3 regions of the Streptomyces sp. NPDC085932 genome follow, and region 2 is predicted to be linked to each of the others. Evidence: riboswitches for the same ligand, from Rfam matches in the RefSeq annotation. Region 2 holds a riboswitch; each other region holds the start of a gene.
The links. A riboswitch is a leader RNA that binds a small molecule or an ion and turns the genes downstream of it on or off. The one in region 2 is predicted to bind thiamine pyrophosphate.
Positions count from the first base shown of each region.

Region 1: another riboswitch for thiamine pyrophosphate. It lies ahead of thiC (phosphomethylpyrimidine synthase ThiC); the one in region 2 lies ahead of thiO (glycine oxidase ThiO).
Region 3: another riboswitch for thiamine pyrophosphate. It lies ahead of ACIGAQ_RS35780 (thiamine ABC transporter substrate binding subunit); the one in region 2 lies ahead of thiO (glycine oxidase ThiO).

Region 1 covers NZ_JBITSJ010000004.1:493,588-500,622, forward strand. The annotation lists gene ACIGAQ_RS22525 (DUF5326 family protein) at 4-216, shown strand; gene ACIGAQ_RS22530 (IclR family transcriptional regulator) at 462-1,262, shown strand; gene ACIGAQ_RS22535 (SsgA family sporulation/cell division regulator) at 1,362-1,796, shown strand; gene ACIGAQ_RS22540 (YibE/F family protein) at 1,891-3,135, opposite strand; gene ACIGAQ_RS22545 (hypothetical protein) at 3,199-3,564, shown strand; TPP riboswitch at 3,808-3,997, shown strand; gene thiC (phosphomethylpyrimidine synthase ThiC) at 3,990-5,774, shown strand; gene ACIGAQ_RS22555 (hypothetical protein) at 5,996-6,865, opposite strand.
Region 2 covers NZ_JBITSJ010000002.1:1,100,859-1,107,893, reverse strand. The annotation lists gene thiE (thiamine phosphate synthase) at 1-472, opposite strand, end outside; gene ACIGAQ_RS14155 (Rv2175c family DNA-binding protein) at 737-1,102, opposite strand; gene ACIGAQ_RS14150 (FAD-dependent oxidoreductase) at 1,190-2,431, opposite strand; TPP riboswitch at 2,622-2,733, shown strand; gene thiO (glycine oxidase ThiO) at 2,731-3,900, shown strand; gene thiS (sulfur carrier protein ThiS) at 3,897-4,097, shown strand; gene ACIGAQ_RS14135 (thiazole synthase) at 4,100-4,897, shown strand; gene pknB (Stk1 family PASTA domain-containing Ser/Thr kinase) at 4,983-6,908, shown strand; gene ACIGAQ_RS14125 (deoxyribonuclease IV) at 6,966-7,035, shown strand, end outside.
Region 3 covers NZ_JBITSJ010000009.1:204,262-211,296, forward strand. The annotation lists gene ACIGAQ_RS35765 (phosphatidate cytidylyltransferase) at 1-26, shown strand, start outside; gene ACIGAQ_RS35770 (SRPBCC family protein) at 150-599, shown strand; gene rlmN (23S rRNA (adenine(2503)-C(2))-methyltransferase RlmN) at 657-1,763, shown strand; TPP riboswitch at 1,788-1,893, shown strand; gene ACIGAQ_RS35780 (thiamine ABC transporter substrate binding subunit) at 2,018-3,055, shown strand; gene ACIGAQ_RS35785 (ABC transporter permease) at 3,031-4,695, shown strand; gene ACIGAQ_RS35790 (ABC transporter ATP-binding protein) at 4,696-5,715, shown strand; gene ACIGAQ_RS35795 (maleylpyruvate isomerase family mycothiol-dependent enzyme) at 5,740-6,537, shown strand; gene ACIGAQ_RS35800 (LAETG motif-containing sortase-dependent surface protein) at 6,631-7,035, opposite strand, start outside.

The DNA.
Region 1 (7,035 bases), on a different contig from region 2:
GCGATGCGAGAGATCTTCACGGGACTGCCGTGGTGGGTGAAGTGGATCGCGGTGCCGGTCATCGCCCTCGTCGTGTTCGGGGGACTGATCGCCAGCGTGGTGGGCTTCGTCATCGGACTGCTCTTCAAGGTGCTGGTCTTCGTCGCACTGGTCGGCGGACTCGTCTACGTCGTTCGGAAGTTCACGGCCGGGTCCTCCTCGCGCAGCGACTGGTGAGACCGATGGGAAACCGGTGGGGGTAACGGGAAACGCCTGGAATCACCGGTTCCCTCGGCCGGGGGAAGTTTCCCGTCCGGGCCGTCTGCGTGCGGTGGCAGCCGAATAGAGTCCAGAACTCGACGCGGGGGCATCCCCGCGAGCGGCGTACACCCCCACCCGTGTTCTTCCGCACGGGCTGCCCCCACGCGCCTCGGGAGTGACCCTTGGTCCCGGCTGACACCGCCCCTGTCCACCTCCACACCGTGCCCGCCCAACCCCGTTCGGCGGCCCCCTGCTCGCCCGCGGCCCCCTCCCCGCCGGCGACCCTCATCGGTTCCGTACAGCGCGCGATGCGCCTGCTGGAGACCGTCGCCCGGCACGAATACGGTGCCCCTGCCAAACAACTGGCCCGCGAGACCGGGCTGGCACTGCCCACGACCTACCACCTGCTGCGCACCCTGGTGCACGAGGGATACCTGCGCCGGGACAAGGGGTTGTTCTTCCTCGGCGAGGCGGCCGAGCTGCTGAGCAGCAGCGGAGCGCGGCAGAAACGTCGCAGCACGGTCGTGGACGCCCTCGCGCGCTGGCGGGACGCTCTCGGCGTACCCGTGTACTACGCGGTCTACCGCGAGGGCGAGATCGAGGTCATGTGCGTCTCCGACACTCCCGCCAACCCGGCGGTCGAGGAGTGGGCCGGCTTCCGGGAGACGGGGCACGCGCACGCCATCGGGCAGTGCCTGCTGTCCCAGCTGGACGAGGCGTCCCGCCGCGACCACCTCGACCGCTACCCGGTGCAGCCCCTCACGCCGTACACGGTGCGGGACGACCACAGTCTGCTCAGACGCCTGGAGCGGATCCGCCGCATGGAACCGGTGATCGAACGTCAGGAATACGCGCTGGGCGCGGTTTGCGCGGCGATTCCGCTGACGCTGGGCACCACCGCCGCGACGGTGGCCATCTCCCTGCCCGCTCACCAGTCGGATCGCCTGCTGCCCGCGGCCCGGCAGCTGCAGCACGAGATCGGGCGGCTGCTCGGATCGCTCGCGCTCTCTATCAGTATGTGAAAACTCACTCCTTGTGATCTGCTGTGTACGTTCAGCAAGATTCCACCTGATGTCAGAGGTTCGGTCCCGGCCAGTCGACGGCGAATGACGGGGTTAGCGATGCGCGAGTCCGTACAAGCAGAGGTCATGATGAGCTTTCTCGTGTCCGAGGAGCTCTCTTTCCGCATCCCGGTGGAGTTGCGCTATGAGACCAGTGATCCCTATGCCGTGCGGCTGACCTTCCACTTGCCCGGTGACGCCCCGGTGACCTGGGCCTTCGGCCGCGAGCTGCTGATCGACGGCGTCGGTCGGCCGTGCGGCGAGGGCGATGTGCGGGTCACGCCCGTCGAACCGGACGCACTGGGCGAGGTGCTGATCCGTCTTCAGGTGGGCACCGACCAGGCGCTGTTCCGGTCGTCCACGGCACCGCTGGTCGCGTTCCTCGACCGCACGGACAAGCTGGTCCCACTGGGCCAGGAGGGTTCGCTCGCCGACTTCGACGCACATCTCGACGAGGCCCTCGACCGCATCCTCGCGGAGCAGGGCGCCGGGTGAGACCTCAGCCGGCGGCCCGGTGGAGGAACGCTTCACCGGAGGCCGCCGAGCTGTGCAGGAACGCTTCTCCGTACCGCTCCGCGCCCAGGGACCGTCAGCGCTTGCGGCGCCGGCCCTTCCCCCCGCGCATCGCGGCGGGTTCCGCGGCGGGTTCCGTACCCGGGCGGTCGGCCGAGACCACCAGCGCGGCCAGGGCCGTGGTGACCGGCACCGACGCCACCAGGCCGATCGAACCGATCAGCGTCCGTACGATCTCCTCCGCGACCAGTTCGCTGTTGGCGACCGTGCCCACGCTGCTCTGCGCGATGGAGAACAGCAGGAGCAGCGGCAACGCGGCACCCGCGTAGGCGAGGACGAGTGTGTTGACGACCGAGGCGATGTGGTCACGGCCGATCCGGATGCCCGCGCGGTAGAGCCCCCGCCAGCCCATCGACGGGTTGGCCTCGTGCAGCTCCCAGACGGCGGAGGTCTGGGTCACCGTCACGTCGTCCAGGACACCGAGCGAGCCGATGATGACGCCGGCGAGGAGCAGACCGCTCATGTCGATCGTCGGGTAGAGCCCGTGGATCAGACCGGTGTTGTCGTCGGTGTTGCCGGTCAGCGCGGCCCACCCGATGAACACCGAGCCCAGGACACCGATCAGCAGCAGGGAGACGAGGGTGCCCAGCACCGCCACAGAGGTCCGGGCGGACAGGCCGTGACACAGATACAGGGCGATGAGCATGATGGCGCTCGCCCCGACCACCGCCACGACCAGCGGGTTCGAGCCTTGCAGAATCGCGGGCAGGATGAACTGGTTCAGGACGAGGAAGCTGATCGCCAGCGCGACCAGCGCCATGACGCCCCGCAGCCGGCCGACGGCCACCACGGCGAGCGCGAAGATGCCGGCGAGCAGCGCGAGGGGCACCCGCCGGTTGACGTCCGTGACGGAGTACTGCAGGTCCCTGGGCGCCGAGGGCTCGTAGGCGACCACGACCTCCTGGCCCTCGTGCAGCTGGCGGGACTGGTCGGGCTGGACGATCTCGGTGAAGGTGCGGCCCTTGTCCTTGCCGCTGTCGACCCGGATCGTGGCCCGCTTGCAGGTGCCGTTCTCCTGCTGCACCGCCGACGAGCCCTCGGCGGTCGAGGTGTCGCCGGTCGGTGGCACCCCCGAGGCACCGGCTTCCTTGCAGCTGATGTCCACGACCTCGGTGACCGTGGCCTGCTGGGTCTGCCGGTCGAAACCGACGCCGGTGCGCTGGTGCGGCGGGGCGCCACCGGGCCACAGCACGGCGAGACCGACCAGCACGGCCGCGGCGAACGGGATCAGGATCGCCGCGATGACCTTGCGCAGGTGCATCGAGACGGGCGTGGCCGGGCCGTGGTTGTGCGAGTGCCCGTGTCCACCGCCAGGCGCGGACCCGTGGCCGTGACCGTGATCATGCCCGCCGCCTCCACCGCCGCCTTGACCGCCACCGCCCGGGCCGGGGCCTCGACCGCCACCGCCCGGGCCGGAGCCCTGACCGCCGCTTCCCGGGCCGGAAGCGGGTCCCGGGGAGTTCGAGCCGTAGCCGTCGCCCCTCGGCCCGTAGTGATTACCGTCGCCCTGCGCGTCGCCCTGCGCGTCGCCCTGCGCGTCGCCCTGCGCGTACCCGCCATCGTCGCGCGGCGTGTAGCCGCCACTATCGCCCTGTTCGTACGCGCCACCGCCGCGCGACGTGTACTCGCCACCGTCGCGCGGTGCGTACCCGCCACCGTCGCGCGGTGCGTACCCATCGGCCGGCCGTGACCCGTAGCCGCGGCCGGCGCCGGACCCGTAGCCGTGCTCCTGCCCCTGGGCAGGTCCGTGCCCGGCCCCGGCGGTGGCATCTCGGCCGTCACCAGGGCCGTTGCCGTGTCCGGCGCCGGATCCGCGGGGCGGTTCGGGCGGAGGGTACGGGGGACGCTGTGTCGTGGTCACCGACCGATCATCGCAAGAACGACGGGGGCCCTCTGTTCACCGCGCCAAGATTGCCGCTAGCGTGGAGGCACCTTTTGTACACGCGGGAGCTCGGAGCACCGGGCTGAGAGGGCGCTGACCTCCGTCCCAGCGACGTTTCACATGAAACATCGCCGGAGTCGAGTGATGTTTCACACGAAACGTCGCCGGACGGAAACCGCTGCGTCGACCGCCGAACCTGTTACCGGGTAATGCCGGCGTAGGGAGTAGGTCTGATGACCAACAAGGACGCACGCACGCCTGCCTCCGTTCAGGACGAGAAGTCCGAGGAGGCCGGGAAGTCCATCGGCTGGCACAAGGCGTACGTCGAGGGCAACCGCCCCGACCTGCGGGTGCCGGTCCGTCAGGTGCACCTCACCAACGGGCAGTCGGTCACGCTGTACGACACATCCGGCCCGTATACCGATCCGCTCGTCGAGACCGACGTCCGCAGGGGCCTGCCGCCGCTGCGCGAGAACTGGATCATCGCCCGCGGCGACACCGAGGAGTACGCGGGCCGCCCCGTCCGCCCCGAGGACGACGGCATCAAGCACACCTCACCCCGCGGCGGCCTGCGCAATCTCGACGCCGTCTTCCCCGGGCGGCCCCGGCAGCCGCGTCGCAGCCGGGACGGCCGGGCCGTCACGCAGCTCGCGTACGCCCGCCGCGGCGAGATCACACCCGAGATGGAGTACGTGGCCATCCGGGAGAACGTCTCCCCGGAAGTCGTGCGCGACGAGATCGCGGCCGGCCGGGCGGTGCTCCCGGCCAATGTCAACCACCCGGAGATCGAGCCGATGATCATCGGCAAGCGGTTCCTGGTGAAGGTCAACGCCAACATCGGCAACTCGGCCGTGACGTCCTCGATCGAGGAGGAGGTCGAGAAGATGACCTGGGCGACCCGCTGGGGCGCCGACACCGTCATGGACCTCTCCACCGGCCGCAACATCCACACCACACGCGAGTGGGTGCTGCGCAACTCCCCCGTCCCCATCGGCACCGTGCCGCTCTACCAGGCCCTGGAGAAGGTCGACGGCCGGGCCGAGGAGCTGACCTGGGAGATCTACAAGGACACGGTCATCGAACAGGCCGAGCAGGGCGTGGACTACATGACGGTCCACGCGGGCGTCCGTCTGGCGTACGTGCCGCTGACCGCCAACCGCAAGACCGGCATCGTCTCGCGCGGCGGTTCGATCATGGCCGCCTGGTGCCTCGCCCACCACAAGGAATCGTTCCTCTACGAGAACTTCGAGGAGCTCTGCGAGATCCTCGCCGCGTACGACGTCACGTACTCCCTCGGGGACGGCCTCAGGCCCGGTTCCATCGCCGACGCCAACGACGAGGCGCAGTTCGCGGAGTTGCGGACGCTCGGGGAACTCAACCGGATCGCGAAGCGTTTCCACGTACAGACCATGATCGAGGGCCCGGGCCACGTCCCGATGCACAAGATCAAGGAGAACATCGACCTTCAGCAGGAGATCTGCGATGAAGCTCCGTTCTATACGCTCGGCCCGCTGACCACGGACGTAGCGCCCGCGTACGACCACATCACCTCCGGCATCGGTGCCGCGATGATCGCCTGGTGGGGCACGGCGATGCTCTGCTATGTCACGCCCAAGGAACACCTGGGTCTGCCCAACCGTGACGACGTCAAGACCGGCGTCATCACCTACAAGATCGCAGCTCACGCGGCCGATCTGGCCAAGGGGCACCCGGGCGCGCAGGAGTGGGACGACGCCCTGTCCGACGCCCGCTTCGAGTTCCGGTGGGAGGACCAGTTCAATCTGGCCCTCGACCCGGACACGGCACGGGAGTTCCACGACGAGACCCTGCCGGCGGAACCCGCCAAGACGGCCCATTTCTGCTCGATGTGCGGCCCGAAGTTCTGCAGCATGAAGATCTCGCAGGACATCCGCCGTGAGCACGGCGGCAGCCGGACCGAGATCGAGGCGGGCATGGCCCAGAAGTCGAAGGAGTTCGCGGCGAGCGGCAACCGCGTGTACCTGCCGATAGCGGACTGACCCGGCCTCACGACCGCGTCACGGAACAGCACGGCGGCGCCCACCGGGCCCAAGACCCCAGGCCACAGGCAGGAAGGGGATCGATGTGGTCGCCGGAGTCGTGGGCGCCGCCCTCGGCATGGTGTTCGCCGTGCTGTTCCAAGTGCCCCGTGCCAAGCCGTCCGGTGCCAAGCCGTCCGGGCCAAGCCGTCCCGTGCCGGGCCCGAGTGCCGGCGGCGCCGTCACTCCGGCTGGTGCTCCGGTCCTCCGAAGTCCGGGCTGGTGTAGTCCGGGCTGCTGAAGCTCGGCCGTGAGCCGCGGCTGCCGTCGTCCGGGCTGGAGAAACCCGGGCGGTCGTAGCCGAGGTGCGGCATGCGGCTGACCGGGGCCGGGGTGGACGTGGGATGCAGCGCGGCGGCCGCGCCCGGGTCGGCGAGTGCCTCCCGCAGGAAGGGCAGGATGCCGCGCTCCAGCAGGGCCTGGCGCCAGTCCTCTCTGGCTTGTTCCACCTCCCGCTGCCGTTCGCCGTAGGGCCCGCCTTCGGCCGTCGGCTTGTTGCGCAGGGCGGTGAGCAGGAGTCCCACGGCGGCGACGAGGATCGCCACCGCGGTCACGGCGCCGAAGACCCAGCCCGTGGTGAGCATGGTCCGGGCGAAGCCCTGCTCCGGGTCGAGCATCTGCAGGATGTAGCCGACGAGCAGGAAGATCGCCGCGGCGGTTCCGGCCAGGACGGGCGCGAGGACGGCGACGACGGCGACGGCGCCCGCGCCGGCGGTCTCGGCGGCCACCTCCCCCATGGTGGCGGCGAACCCGGAACCGCCCGCGCCCGGCTCGGCGGAGCCGGACTCGCGCGCGGACGGCGCATTCGGCGACGCCGGCTGGCGGAGCTCGTCGCGGACCTTGACGTAGTGCTGGTACTCGGCCGACGCGGCGGCCGTGATGAGCGCGGTGGCGTTCAGCGCCATGGTGCGCAGCTGTTCGGAGTTGAGCCGCTGTCCGACCGCGGCCAGCTCCGGGCGGTGTGGTGCGGAGCGCAGCGCCTCATCGAGGATCCGCTCGTATTCCTGGCGGTCCTCGCTCAGCAGGTGCTGCGGAACGCTGTTCATGTGCATCCCCCGATGCTCCGTAGGGCTTGTGGCTCGGCATGCTGACGAGCCGTCGGGCAGAAACGGAGGGGAGCCTGCTACGGATAAGCCGATGGTAGAGCGGTGACGGTGGGGGGTGACAGGGGGTTTACCGAAATTGGCCCTTCACCGGTCCGGTCCTGTGGCGGGACCAGCCT
Region 2 (7,035 bases):
GGTCCAGGCCGGGGGCGTGGCGGCCGGGCTTGGTGGGGGTGGGCCAGCAGGGGCCGGTGCAGAAGTAGTCCACGCCGTCCTGCGCGGCGGCTGCGGCGGCCTCGGACTCGGCGTGGGTGGAGCGGCCGATCAGGACGTCGTCGCCGAGGATCGCGCGGGCCGCCGGGACCGGGAGGTCGCCCTGGCCGAGGTGGAGCACGTCCGCGCCGGCGGCGTGGGCGACGTCCGCCCGGTCGTTGACCGCGAGCAGCTTGCCGTGCCGGGCGCAGGCGTCGGCGAAGACGGCCAGGTGCTCCAGCTCCTCCGCGGCCTCCATGCCCTTGTCGCGCAGCTGCACGATGTCGACGCCGCCCGCCAGCACGGCGTCCAGGAACTCCGCGAGGTCGCCCTGCCGCTTGCGCGCGTCGGTGCACAGGTAGACCCGGGCGTCGGCGAGCCGGGCGCGGGCGGTGGTGGCGGCGGTGCCGGGCATGGATGTCCCCCTGGAGGTCGGTGCCGCGGGTGTGCCCGCGGTACGTCGGTGCCGTACGGGTGCGTGTGCGGTGCGGGGAGGACCCACGCCCGCCACGACGCCCCCGGCACCCTACGCCCGCCCCTCGGCCGGGGCGCCCCGGGAGCCGGAACGGGCGCGGCCGGTCCCCGGGCCGTGACCCCGCGGGCCACGGCCCCACACGGGCGGTTGTTCAGGCCCGGCCCCGCTCGCACGGTGCCGGGCGGTTGTCCGATCGCGGCCGGGTCAGACCGCGAGCGCCTGGGCGCGGCGCTTCACCTCCGTGCCGCGGTTCTCACGGAGCGCCTGCGCCGGCGTGCCGGGCAGGGACGGGTCGGGGGTGAAGAGCCACTCCAGCATCTCTTCCACCGTGAAGCCGTCGTCCCGCAGGAGCGTCAGGGTCCCGGACAGGCCCTTGACGACCTTGTCCCCGTCGATGAAGTCGGCGGGGACGTGCAGCGCGCGGTTCTCACCGCGGCGTACGGCGATGAGCTGGCCCTCCTTGACCAGCTGCCGCACCCGCGTCACCTCGACGCCGAACTGTTCGGCGATGTCGGGGAGGGTGAGCCAGGCAGGGACGAGAGCATCGATCTTTGCGTCAATCTCGGTCACGGAAACCAGCCTGCCATCCGCCACTGACAGTCGGAAGTCGGCCCGGTCCACCCGGGCGGACGCGCCGGGCGCGGACGCCCGCCCCGGCTAGGCCACCGCCGCCTTCATCGGCCGGGCCGGGTCCGCCAGCAGCACCGGGTTCATCACCGTGCCCGACTCGATCAGACGGCGCCCCTGCGCCAGGTCGCGGGGGCGGCCCACCGCCAGCAGGGCGACCAGCCGCTCGCCGCGCAGCCAGCACACCGTCCACGCCGGGCCGGAGGGGTCGCCGCGCCACAGGGTCGTGTCGGCGTCCGCGTGGTGCCCGGCGTACTGCACGAACCGGCCGAACTGCTCGGACCAGAAGTACGGGACCGGGTCGTAGACCGCCGGCGTCTCGCCCGTGGCCCGGCCGACGATGTTCGCGGCGACGGTGCGCGGGCCCTGGAGGGCGTTGTCCCAGTGGTGCACCAGCAGCCGCTCGCCGTAGCGCCCCGACGGGAAGGAGGCGCAGTCGCCGACGGCGTACACGTCCGGCACGGACGTGCGCAGGTGCGCGTCGGCCACGACCTCGCCGTGGGCGCCGAGCTCGATCCCGGAACCGGCGAGCCAGGCCGTCGCCGGGCGGGCGCCGATGCCGACCACGACCGCGCCCGCGGGCAGCCGCGCACCGTCGTCGAGCAGGACCGCGCCGGGCTCGACGCGCTCCACGCGCGCGTGGGTGCGCAGCACCGCTCCCGCGTCGCCGTACCAGCCGGCCATCGGGGCGGCGACCTCGGCGGGCAGCGCCCCGGCGAGCGGCCGTTCGGCGGCCTCCACCACGGTCACCGCACAGCCCGCCTCGCGCGCGGCGGTGGCGAACTCCGCGCCGATCCAGCCCGCGCCGACGACCACGATGTCGTGCTGGCGGGCGAGGACCGGGCGCAGCCGCTCGGCGTCGTCCAGGGTGCGCAGCAGGTGCACGCCGGGCACGCCCTCCGCGCCGGGCAGCCGGACCGGTTCGGCGCCGGTGGCCACGACCAGGACGTCGTAGGGCACGGGCCCGTCCTCGGTGTCCAGTGCGTGATCGCCGGGGCGCACGCCCAGCACCTCGCAGCCGAGCCGCAGTTCGATGCCGAGGGCCTCGAAGTCGACGTCGAAGGCGGAGCCCTCGGACTTGCCGAGCAGGACGGCCTTGGACAACGGCGGCCGGTCGTAGGGCTGGTGGGGCTCGGCGCCGATCAGCAGCACCGTGCCGGCGAAGCCCCGCTCCCGCAGCGCGACCGCGGTCTGCACACCGGCCATGCCCGCGCCCGCCACGACCACGCGCCGCGGCGCGGACGACCCTGAGTCCTGCGTCTGCTCGCTCACCTGATCACCATAGTCAACTGACGTTTCGTCAGTCAGTGCCCATGCGCCGTGACCTGCTCCACAGCGCCGGCCCGCCGCCCGGGTCCGTCATTCCGGATACCCGCAAACGGCCGGTGTACGACGGCACCGTGGCCGGTTCCGCACGGAGGCTCCCTTACCGCACCCCGCGGGGTCCCGCTAGGGTGGCCCCGCAGAGACTCGCGGGAGCCCGGACGCACCGGGCTGAGAGGGAGGCTGGCGGCCTCCGACCGTACGAACCTGATCCGGGTCATGCCGGCGAAGGGAGGGGCTGGACGCCCATGTCGCGTACGCGAACCTCAGACGTCCTCGTCATCGGGGGCGGGATCATCGGGCTGGTCACGGCCTGGCGGGCCGCGCAGCGCGGACTCGCCACGGCGGTGGTGGACCCCGAGCCGGGCGGCGGTGCCGCGCAGGTGGCGGCGGGGATGCTGGCCGCCGTCACGGAACTGCACTACGGCGAGCAGACCCTGCTCGGCCTGAACCTCGCCTCCGCCCGGCGCTACCCGGACTTCGCGGCCGAGCTCACCGAGCTGACCGGCCACGACCTCGGCTACCGCCGCTGCGGCACCCTCGCCGTGGCCCTGGACGCCGACGACCGGGCCCACCTGCGCGAGCTGCACGCCCTGCAGCAGCAGTCGGGGCTGGACTCCCAGTGGCTGTCGGGGCGCGAGTGTCGGCGCCTGGAGCCGATGCTCGCGCCGGGCGTGCGCGGGGGCCTGCGGGTGGACGGGGATCACCAGATCGACCCCCGGCGGCTGGCCGGGGCGCTGGTCGCCGCGTGCGAGCGGGCCGGGGTGGTCTTCCACCGGGTGTGGGCCGAGCGGCTCACCGTGACCGGGGACCGGGCCACCGGTGCCGTCACGGCCGACGGCACCGGACTGGCCGCCGGGCAGGTCGTCCTGGCCGGGGGCAGCCTGAGCGGCCGCCTGGCCGGGGTCCCGCAGGAGGTCCTGCCTCCCGTACGGCCCGTGAAGGGGCAGGTCCTGCGGCTGGCCATGCCGGGGCGGCACGGGCCGTTCCTGAACCGGACCGTGCGCGCCGTCGTGCGCGGCAGCCACGTCTACCTGGTGCCGCGCGAGAGCGGGGAGCTGGTCGTCGGGGCGACCAGCGAGGAGCTCGGCTGGGACACCACCGTGACCGCGGGTGGCGTGTACGAGCTGCTGCGCGACGCGCACGAGCTGGTCCCCGGGATCACCGAGCTGCCGCTCACCGAGACCCGTGCCGGACTGCGCCCCGGCTCCCCCGACAACGCGCCCCTGCTCGGCCCGGCCGGCCTGGACGGCCTGCTGCTGGCCACCGGGCACCACCGCAACGGCGTGCTGCTCACGCCGGTGACCGGCGACGCCTTGGCGCACGCCCTCACCACGGGTGAACTCCCCGAGGAGGCCCGCCCCTTCACCCCCAGGCGCTTCAGTACCGCCACCGCACTCACGGAGCAGCCCGCATGAACATCTCCGTCAACGGTCAGCCCCGGGACGTCCGGCCCGGCACGGCTCTCGACACCGTCGTGAAGTCGCTCACCACGTCGTCCTCGGGAGTGGCCGCCGCCCTCAACGAGACCGTCGTCCCGCGCACGCAGTGGCCCTCCACGCCCCTCTCCGAGGGAGACCGCGTGGAAGTCCTGACCGCCGTCCAAGGAGGCTGACCATGGCCGACGATCCGTTCGTCCTCGGGGACCTGTCCCTCACCTCCCGTCTGATCATGGGCACGGGCGGGGCGCCCAGCCTCGACGTGCTGGAGCGGTCGCTGGTGGCGTCCGGCACGGAGCTGACGACGGTCGCGATGCGCCGCGTGAACCCCTCGGTGCACGGCTCGGTGCTGTCCGTCCTCGACCGGCTCGGCATCCGGGTGCTGCCCAACACCGCGGGCTGCTTCACCGCCGGCGAGGCCGTCCTCACGGCCCGGCTCGCGCGCGAGGCCCTCGGCACCGACCTGATCAAGCTGGAGGTCATCGCCGACGAGCGCACGCTGCTGCCCGACCCGATCGAGCTGCTGGAGGCGGCCGAGACGCTGGTCGACGACGGTTTCACGGTGCTGCCGTACACCAACGACGACCCCGTACTGGCCCGCAGACTGGAGGACGTGGGCTGCGCGGCGGTCATGCCGCTCGGCTCGCCCATCGGCTCCGGGCTCGGCATCCGCAACCCGCACAACTTCCAGCTGATCGTCGAGCACGCGCGCGTGCCGGTGATCCTGGACGCGGGAGCCGGGACGGCCTCGGACGCGGCGCTGGCGATGGAGCTGGGGTGCGCGGGTGTGATGCTCGCCTCGGCGGTGACCCGGGCGCAGGAGCCGGTGCTGATGGCCGACGCCATGCGGCATGCCGTGGAGGCGGGGCGGCTGGCCCACCGGGCGGGGCGGATCCCGCGGCGGCATTTCGCGCAGGCGTCGTCGCCGGCGGAGGGCCTGGCCGCGCTGGATCCCGAGCGTCCAACCTTCCAGTAGGGGACACGTCACAGGACGGCTGCAGTCCCGCCCCGAATCCGCCGGGGGGACGGGGCTGTCGGTCGTGGCTCGTAGACTCCCCTGCGTGGACACGACCCTTCAGGACCCCTTGGTCGGGCAGGTGCTCGACGGCCGGTACCGCGTCGACGCGCGGATCGCGGTCGGCGGGATGGCCACGGTCTACCGGGCCGTGGACACCCGCCTCGACCGGGTCCTCGCGCTCAAGGTGATGCACCCCTCCCTCGCGGTCGACGCCTCGTTCGTCGAGCGGTTCATCCGCGAGGCGAAGTCGGTCGCCCGGCTGGCCCACCCGAACGTGGTGCAGGTCTTCGACCAGGGCACCGACGGCTCGTACGTCTACCTGGCCATGGAGTACGTCGCGGGCTGCACGCTGCGTGACGTGCTGCGCGAGCGCGGGGCGCTGCAGCCGCGGGCCGCCCTGGACATCCTGGAGCCGGTGCTGGCCGCCCTGGGCGCCGCGCACCGCGCCGGGTTCGTGCACCGCGACATGAAGCCCGAGAACGTCCTGATAGGGGACGACGGCCGGGTCAAGGTCGCCGACTTCGGCCTCGTCCGCGCGGTGGACACGGTGACCAACACCACCGGCACGGTGCTGGGCACGGTCTCGTACCTGGCCCCCGAGCAGATAGAGAACGGCACGGCGGACCCCCGGGTCGACGTCTACGCGTGCGGCGTGATGCTGTACGAGATGCTGACCGGCGACAAGCCGCACGACGGGGACTCCCCGGCCGTGATCCTCTACAAGCACCTGCACGAGGACGTCCCGCCGCCCTCGGCCGCCGTCCCCGGCCTGGCCTACGAGCTGGACGAGATGGTGGCCTCGGCGACCGCGCGCACGCCGGAGATCCGCCCCTACGACGCGGTGGCCCTGCTCGCGCTGGTCCGGGACGGGCGCGGCCGGCTGAGCGAGGAGCAGCTGGACGCGGTACCGCCCCAGGCGCTCGCGGCCGGACACGACAACGCGGACGACCGCACGAGCGTGATCCCGCGCGCCCTGACCACACCGCGCCCCCTGCCGGTGCACGAGGACGAGCCGCCCGGGGCGGAGCACCACCGCACGAGCCGCCTCGCCTCCCCGCCGCCGCCCCCGCCCCGCTCGGGATCCCGGCGCGGCCCGATGACGATCGTGGTCGCCGTCCTGCTGGTGCTCGGCCTCGGCACGGGCATCTGGTACATCAACTCGGGCCAGTTCACCGAGGTCCCCCCGCTGCTGGACAAGACCCAGGCCCAGGCCGAGGACCGGCTGGCGGACGCCGGCCTGGAGCTCGGCAAGGTCGAGCACGCCCACAGCGACACCGTCGAGCGCGGCCGGATCATCGGCAGCGACCCGGAGGCCGGGACGCGCATCCGCGGCAACGACGCGGTGGGCATCACCGTCTCGGACGGCCCCGAGACCGTGCGGGTGCCCGCCCTGGCCGGCCGGAAGCTGGCCGAGGCCCGGTCCCTGCTGAAGCAGGACGGGCTGGAGCCGGGCATGGTCACCCGCGCGTTCAGCGAGGACGTGCCGCGCGGCTCGGTGGTCTCGGCGCGGCCGGCGGACGGTACGAAGGTGCGCGCGGGCACGGCCGTCGCGCTCGTCGTCAGCAAGGGCAGCCCGATCGACGTCCCCGACGTCACCGGTGACGACGAGGCCGACGCCCGGGCCGAGCTGGAGGACGCCGGCCTGAAGGTGCGCATCGCCACCGAGCGGGTCACCTCCTCCGAGTTCGACAAGGGCCAGGTCGTGAAGCAGAGCCCGAACGCCGGAGGCCGGGTGGCCGAGGGCGACACGGTCACGCTGACGCTGTCCAAGGGCCCCGAGATGATCGAGGTGCCGGACGTGGTCGGCGACAGCGTCGACGAGGCCCGGCAGGCCCTGGAGGGCGCCGGGTTCCAGGTCGACGAGGACCGCGGTCTGCTCGGCCTGTTCGGCGACACCGTCAAGGGCCAGTCGGTCGAGGGCGGCGAGACGGCGCCCAAGGGCTCGACGATCACGATCGAGATCAGGTGACGGCCGGGCGCACGGCCCGTGGACGGGGCACGGCCGGGGGCATGACACCCTGAACGGGTGAACCATCAGCTGTCCGGCCGCACCCGCAACCCCGTCGGCGGCCACGTCCCCGTCGCCGGTGGCCTCC
Region 3 (7,035 bases), on a different contig from region 2:
TGGTCCTCTTCGTCGGGTCCGGCTGAGCGCGGCCGACGTACCTCAGGCGAGCCCCCGTCCGGTCCCGGGCGGGGGCTCGCCGTCGTTTCGGAGTGCCGCGGGCAGCCCCCGGTGGGACGATGCAGAGGTACCTCCCCGAGGAGGCCATCATGTCCGCCATCAAGGAAACCGTCGACGTCGACTGCCGTCCCGAGGACGTCTACGACTACGTCACGGACACCGAGAGAATGCCGGAGTGGCAGCTCAGCGCCGTGTCCGCGGAGCGCCTCGACCCCGGGCCCGTCGGTGTCGGCACCCGGGTCCGCGTCACCCGGCACATCGGCAGCCGGGTGCTGCCGATGACCATGGAGGTCACCGAGTACGACCCGCCGCACAGCTGGGGCATGCGCGGGGTCGACGGCCCGGTCCGGGCCCGGGTGCACGGCGAGGTCGAGCCGTTCGACGAGGGCCGCCGCTCCCACGTCACGATCGCCGTCGACTTCGAGGGCCACGGCATGGGCAAGGTCCTGGTCCCGCTGGTCGTCCGCCCCCAGGTCCGCAAGGAACTTCCACGCAACGAGCAGCTCCTCAAGGACCGCCTGGAGCACGCGGGCGGCTAGGCCCGGCTCGGCCGGTGCCGCGGGTCACCTGAATTGATCTGCGACACTGGTACAGCCATGCCTAAGCCCGGAGAACTCACTTTCGTCGCCCCGCGCGGAGCCAAGAAGCCGCCGCGGCATCTCGCCGATCTCACTCCTGCCGAGCGCAAGGAGGCCGTCGCCGCTGTCGGGGAGAAGCCGTTTCGCGCCAAGCAGCTCTCGCAGCACTACTTCGCGCGGTACGCGCACGATCCGGAGCAGTGGACCGACATCCCGGCCGGGTCCCGTGACCGGCTGCGGGAGGCGCTGCTGCCCGAGCTGATGACCGTCGTGCGGCATCTGTCCACCGACCAGGGCACCACGCGCAAGACGCTGTGGCGGCTGTTCGACGGGACGCTCGTCGAGTCCGTGCTGATGCGCTACCCGGACCGGGTGACCATGTGCATCAGCTCGCAGGCCGGCTGCGGGATGAACTGCCCGTTCTGTGCGACGGGCCAGGCGGGCCTGGACCGGAACCTGTCCACCGCCGAGATCGTGCACCAGATCGTGGACGGGATGCGCGCCCTGCGGGACGGTGAGGTTCCCGGCGGCCCGGCGCGGCTCAGCAACATCGTGTTCATGGGCATGGGCGAGCCCCTCGCGAACTACAACCGGGTCGTCGGCGCCATCCGGCGGCTCACCGACCCCGAGCCGGACGGACTGGGGCTCTCGCAGCGCGGGATCACCGTCTCGACGGTCGGGCTCGTCCCGGCCATCCACCGGTTCTCCGACGAGGGCTTCAAGTGCCGGCTCGCGATCTCGCTGCACGCCCCGGACGACGAGCTGCGCGACACCCTCGTGCCCGTGAACACGCGGTGGAAGGTGCGCGAGGTGCTGGACGCCGGCTTCGAGTACAGCGCCAGGTCCGGACGCCGGCTGTCCATCGAGTACGCGCTGATCCGGGACATCAACGACCAGGCCTGGCGTGGGGACCGGCTCGGCCGGATGCTCAAGGGCAGGCCCGTGCACGTCAACCTCATCCCGCTGAACCCGACGCCCGGGTCGAAGTGGACGGCCTCCCGGCCGGAGGACGAGAAGGCGTTCGTCGAGGCCATCGCCGCGCATGGTGTGCCGGTGACGATCCGGGACACCCGTGGTCAGGAGATCGACGGGGCGTGTGGTCAGCTCGCGGCCACCGAACGGTAGTCTGACCGCCGTAAGAACATCTGCATATTCCGACAGGGGAGCGCCACAGCGCTGAGAGTGCGGCACCGGCCGCAGACCCTCCGAACCTGGCCCAGGTCATTCTGGGTAGGGAGATCGGTCATCACTCGAGCTGTTGCGCCCTGCCCGGGACCTCGGAAGTCCCGGGCGGGGCCGCGTCTTCTCCTGGTCACCCCAGGAGGAATTCAGTGGGCATCAACGCGAAGCGCCTGACGGCGGCGGTCGTCGGGCTGGGCATGGCCGGCACGCTCGCCGCGTGCGGGTCGTCCGACGGCGGTCAGGGGTCCGGCGACTCCAAGACGGTGACCCTCGTCAGCCACGACTCGTGGGCCGCGTCCAAGGACGTGATCGCCGCCTTCGAGAAGCAATCCGGCTACAAGGTCCGCGTCCTGAAGGACGGCGACGCCGGGCAGGCCGTCAACAAGGCCATCCTCACCAAGGACAACCCGCAGGGCGACGTCTTCTTCGGCGTCGACAACACCCTGCTGTCCCGCGCCCTCGACAACGGTCTGTTCCAGCCGTACGAGGCGAAGGGATCGGAGCGGATCAAGCCCGAGTACCGGGTCGATGAGAAGCGGCACCGCGTCACGCCCGTCGACACCGGCGACATCTGCGTCAACTACGACAAGAAGTACTTCGCCGACCGTGACCTGGAGCCGCCGCGCAGCTTCGACGACCTGGTCAAGCCGGCGTACAAGAACCTGCTGGTCACCGAGAACGCCTCCTCGTCCTCGCCGGGTCTGGGCTTCCTGCTCGGCACCGCCGCGAAGTACGGGGACGACGGCTGGGAGGGCTACTGGCTGAAGCTCAAGGCCAACGGCGTGAAGGTCGTCGACGGCTGGGAGCAGGCCTACAACGAGGAGTTCTCCGGCTCGGCCGGCGGGAAGAAGGCCAAGGGCGACCGGCCGCTCGTCGTGTCGTACGCCTCCTCGCCGCCCGCCGAGGTCGTCTTCGCCGACCCGAGGCCGAGCACCGCCCCGACCGGGGTGGCCGAGGGCACCTGCTTCCGGCAGGTCGAGTACGCCGGGCTGCTGAGCAACGCCCGGAACGCCGAGGGCGGCAAGGCCCTGCTCGACTTCCTGGTCGGCAAGCGGTTCCAGGAGGACATGCCGCTCAACATGTTCGTCTACCCGGTGACGGAGGACGCCCAGGTGCCGCCGGAGTTCGGGAAGTACGGGCCGCAGGCGAAGGCCCCGGAGACCATGGACCCGGCGAAGATCGCCGAGCGTCGTGACCCGTGGGTCAAGTCGTGGACCTCGCTCGTCCTCAAGTGAGCGGCCGGACGCGGGGCGCGGCGGCGCGGCTCGGTCTGCTGGCCGTGCCCGTCGCGTTCTTCGCGGTCTTCTTCGCCTACCCGGTCTCCGCGATCGTGGCGCGCGGTCTGAAGGCCGACGGGGTCTGGCACCCCGGGCGGATCGGGGAGGTGCTGGCGCAGTCCGACGTGCGGCACGTGCTGTGGTTCACCACCTGGCAGGCGCTCGTCTCCACCGCGCTCACCCTGCTGATCGCCCTCCCCGGCGCGTACGTCTTCGCGCGCTTCGCCTTCCCGGGCAAACAGGTGCTGCGGGCGGTCGTCACCGTGCCGTTCGTCCTGCCCACGGTGGTGGTCGGTACGGCGTTCCTGGCGCTCCTCGGGCGCGGGGGTCTGCTCGACGAGCTGTGGGGCGTCCGGCTCGACACCACCGTGTGGGCGATCCTGCTCGCGCACGTCTTCTTCAACTACGCGGTCGTGGTGCGGACGGTCGGCGGGCTGTGGGCGCAGCTGGACCCGAGGCAGGAGGAGGCCGCGCGGATGCTCGGCGCGTCCCGTGCCCGGGCCTGGCGGCAGGTCACCCTGCCGGCCCTCGCCCCGGCCGTGGCCGCCGCCGCGCTCATGGTCTTCCTGTTCACCTTCACCTCCTTCGGCGTCGTCCAGATCCTCGGCGGGCCCACCTTCTCCACCCTGGAGGTGGAGATCTACCGGCAGACCTCGGAGATCTTCGACCTGTCCACGGCGGCCGTGCTGACGTTGATCCAGTTCGCCGCGGTGGGCGCGATCCTCGCCCTGCACGCCTGGACGGTACGGCGGCGGGAGACCGCGCTGCGGCTCGTGGACCCGGCCGTGACCGCGCGCAGGCCGCGCGGCGCCGGGCAGTGGGCCCTGCTGGGCGGGGTCCTCGTCACCCTCCTGCTCCTGCTTCTGCTGCCGCTCGCCGTGCTGGTGCAGCGCTCCCTGGACGCGCCGGACCTCGGCTACTACCGGGCGCTGACGCGCGAGGACGGGGGCGTGTTCCTGGTCCCGCCGATCGAGGCGGTCGGCAACTCCCTGTCGTACGCCGTCGCCGCCACGCTCATCGCCGTGGTCATCGGCGGTCTGGCCGCCGTCGCGCTCACGCGCCGGGACGCCGGGCGGTTCGTGCGCGGCTTCGACGCGCTGCTGATGCTGCCGCTCGGGGTGTCCGCGGTGACCGTCGGGTTCGGGTTCCTGATCGCCCTGGACGAGCCGCCGCTGGACCTGCGGTCCTCGTGGATCCTGGTGCCGCTCGCGCAGGCGCTGGTCGGGGTGCCGTTCGTGGTGCGGACCATGCTGCCGGTGCTGCGGGCCGTGGACACCCGGCTGCGGGAGGCGGCCGCGGTGCTCGGGGCCTCGCCCTGGCGCGTGTGGCGCGAGGTGGATCTGCCGCTGGTGCGGCGCGCGCTGCTGATCGCGGCCGGGTTCGCCTTCGCGGTGTCGCTGGGGGAGTTCGGGGCGACGGTGTTCATCGCGCGGCCCGACAACCCGACGCTGCCGGTGGCCGTGGCCCGGCTGCTGGGGCGGCCCGGGGAGCTCAACTACGGGCAGGCGATGGCCCTGTCGACGATTCTGATGGTGGTGTGCGCGGTGGCCCTGCTGGTGCTGGAGAGGCTGCGGACGGACCGGACCGGGGAGTTCTAGATGCTGCTGAGCCTGGAGGGCGCGACGGTCCGTTTCGGCGGGCGGGCCGTGCTGGACGCCGTCGACCTGGAGGTCGCCGAGCACGAGATCGTGTGCGTGCTGGGGCCGAGCGGCAGCGGCAAGTCGACCCTGCTGCGGGCCGTGGCCGGGCTGCAGCCGCTCGACTCCGGGCGGGTCCGGCTCGACGGCCGGGACCAGGCGGGCGTGCCCGCGCACCGGCGGGGCGTCGGGCTGATGTTCCAGGACCACCAGCTGTTCCCGCAGCGGGACGTGGGCGGCAACGTGGCCTTCGGCCTGCGCATGCACGGGGCGTCGAAGCGCCACCAGACCGAGCGCGTACGGGAGTTGCTGGATCTGGTGGGGCTGCCGGGCGCCGGGCAGCGGGCCGTCGCCGCGCTGTCCGGCGGAGAGCAGCAGCGGGTCGCGCTGGCCCGGGCCCTGGCGCCCAGCCCCAGGCTGCTGATGCTGGACGAACCGCTGGGCCAGCTCGACCGGTCGCTGCGGGAGCGGCTGGTCGTCGAACTGAAGGAGCTGTTCGGCCGCTTGGGCACGACCGTGCTCGCCGTGACGCACGACCAGGGCGAGGCCTTCGCGCTCGCCGACCGGGTCGTGGTGATGCGGGACGGGCGGATCGCGCAGTCCGGCACGCCCCTTGAGGTGTGGCAGCGGCCCGCCGACGCGTTCGTGGCCCGCTTCCTCGGCTTCGAGAACGTCGTCGAGGCGACCGTCGGCACGGAGGCGGCGGACACGCCCTGGGGCAAGGTGCCGGTGCCCGGGGACGCGCCGCAGGGCACCCGGACGCTGCTCGTGCGGCCCGCGGGGGTGCGCCTGGTGCCCGCCGGCGCCGGTCTGCGCTGCACGGTGGCCGCGCGCACCTTCCGGGGCACCCATGTCGCCGTCCACCTCCAGCCCGTGGGCGCCCCGCGCCTGGAGGCGGCGTGTGCGCTGCGGGCGGCGCCCGAGGTGGGGGACGAGGTCGGGGTGGAGTTCGACGCGGCCGAAATCGTGGTGCTCGACTGATGGGCGTCGGCCTAGGGTGCGGGCATGACTCGGCTCGCGCACGACCGCTACTGTGACGAAATCGCCCATCAGGTAGGCCTGTTCAGGTCGGTGGTGACCTCCGGCGCCGAGCTGTCCGGGACCGTGCCGACCTGCCCGGACTGGTCGCTGGAGGACCTGGTCCGGCATCTGGGCGGGGCCCTGCGCTGGGTGGAGGTCATCGTGCGGACCCGGGCCCGGGAGGAAGTGCCCGAGGAGCGGGTGCCGGGCTTCGCCGGACCGGAGGCCCGGGGTGACGCCGCCGCCCTGGACGCCTGGCTGGCACGGAGCGGCGAGCAGGTCGTCGCGGCCCTGCGGGAGGCCGGGCCGGACACCGGGGTGTGGAGCTGGGCGGGGGTCCCGAACTCCGGGTTCTGGGCCCGCCGGGTGACGCACGAGATCACCGTGCACCGGGCGGACGCCGCCCTCGCCGCCGGGCTGCCCTACACGGTCGCCCCCGAGGTGGCCGCCGACGCGATCGACGAGTGGCTGCAGATCGTGGAGTACGTGCAGCGCACCGAGCCGGGCGACGTGGTGGGCGAGCTGCGCGGCCGGGGCGGCAGCATCCATCTGCACGCCACCGACACCGGGCCGAGGCTGGAAGCGGAATGGCTCGTCGAACTGACCGAGGACGGTGTCTCCTGGCGCCGGGGCCACGAGAAGGCCACGGTCGCGCTGCGCGGACCGCTCACCTCCGTGCTGCTCGCGTTCTACCGCCGGCTGCCCCTGGACGCACCCGAGGTGGAGGTGCTGGGCGAGCGGAAGCTGCTGGAGTTCTGGCTGGAGCGGGCGACGTTCGGCTGAGGCGTGAGACCCGGTGCCGTGCGGTTCGGCCGACACGGGACGTGGCCCGCCCCCGCACCGCGGGGACGGGCCACGTCCGGTTGTCCGGAGGCGTCAGCTGTCGCTCTTCGCCCCACGGCGGCGCATGCCGAAGAACACGGCACCGCCACCGGCGACGACCAAGGCCGCCGCGATGCCGGCGATGACGCCGGTGTTGGAGTCGGCACCGGTCTCGGCGAGGTTCGAGTCACCGGCCGGAGCGGGCACGTTGCCCGCGGGCGTGGTGCTCTCGCTCTCCGACGGCTCGGGAGCCGGCGTCCCGGGCTCCTCGGCCGGCTTCGACGGGGAGGCCGACGGGGTCGGCGTGGCCGGCGGGGTCGAAGCCGGGGGCTCCTCCTCCTTCTTGCAGGCCGTGGCCGGGGTGACGAGGTTCGGCTTGATGTCCTCGTCGACGTACGGAGTGGCCTTCACGTGGATGCGGTACTCCGCGTTCGGCTTCCACTCCTCGGCGAAGGTGAT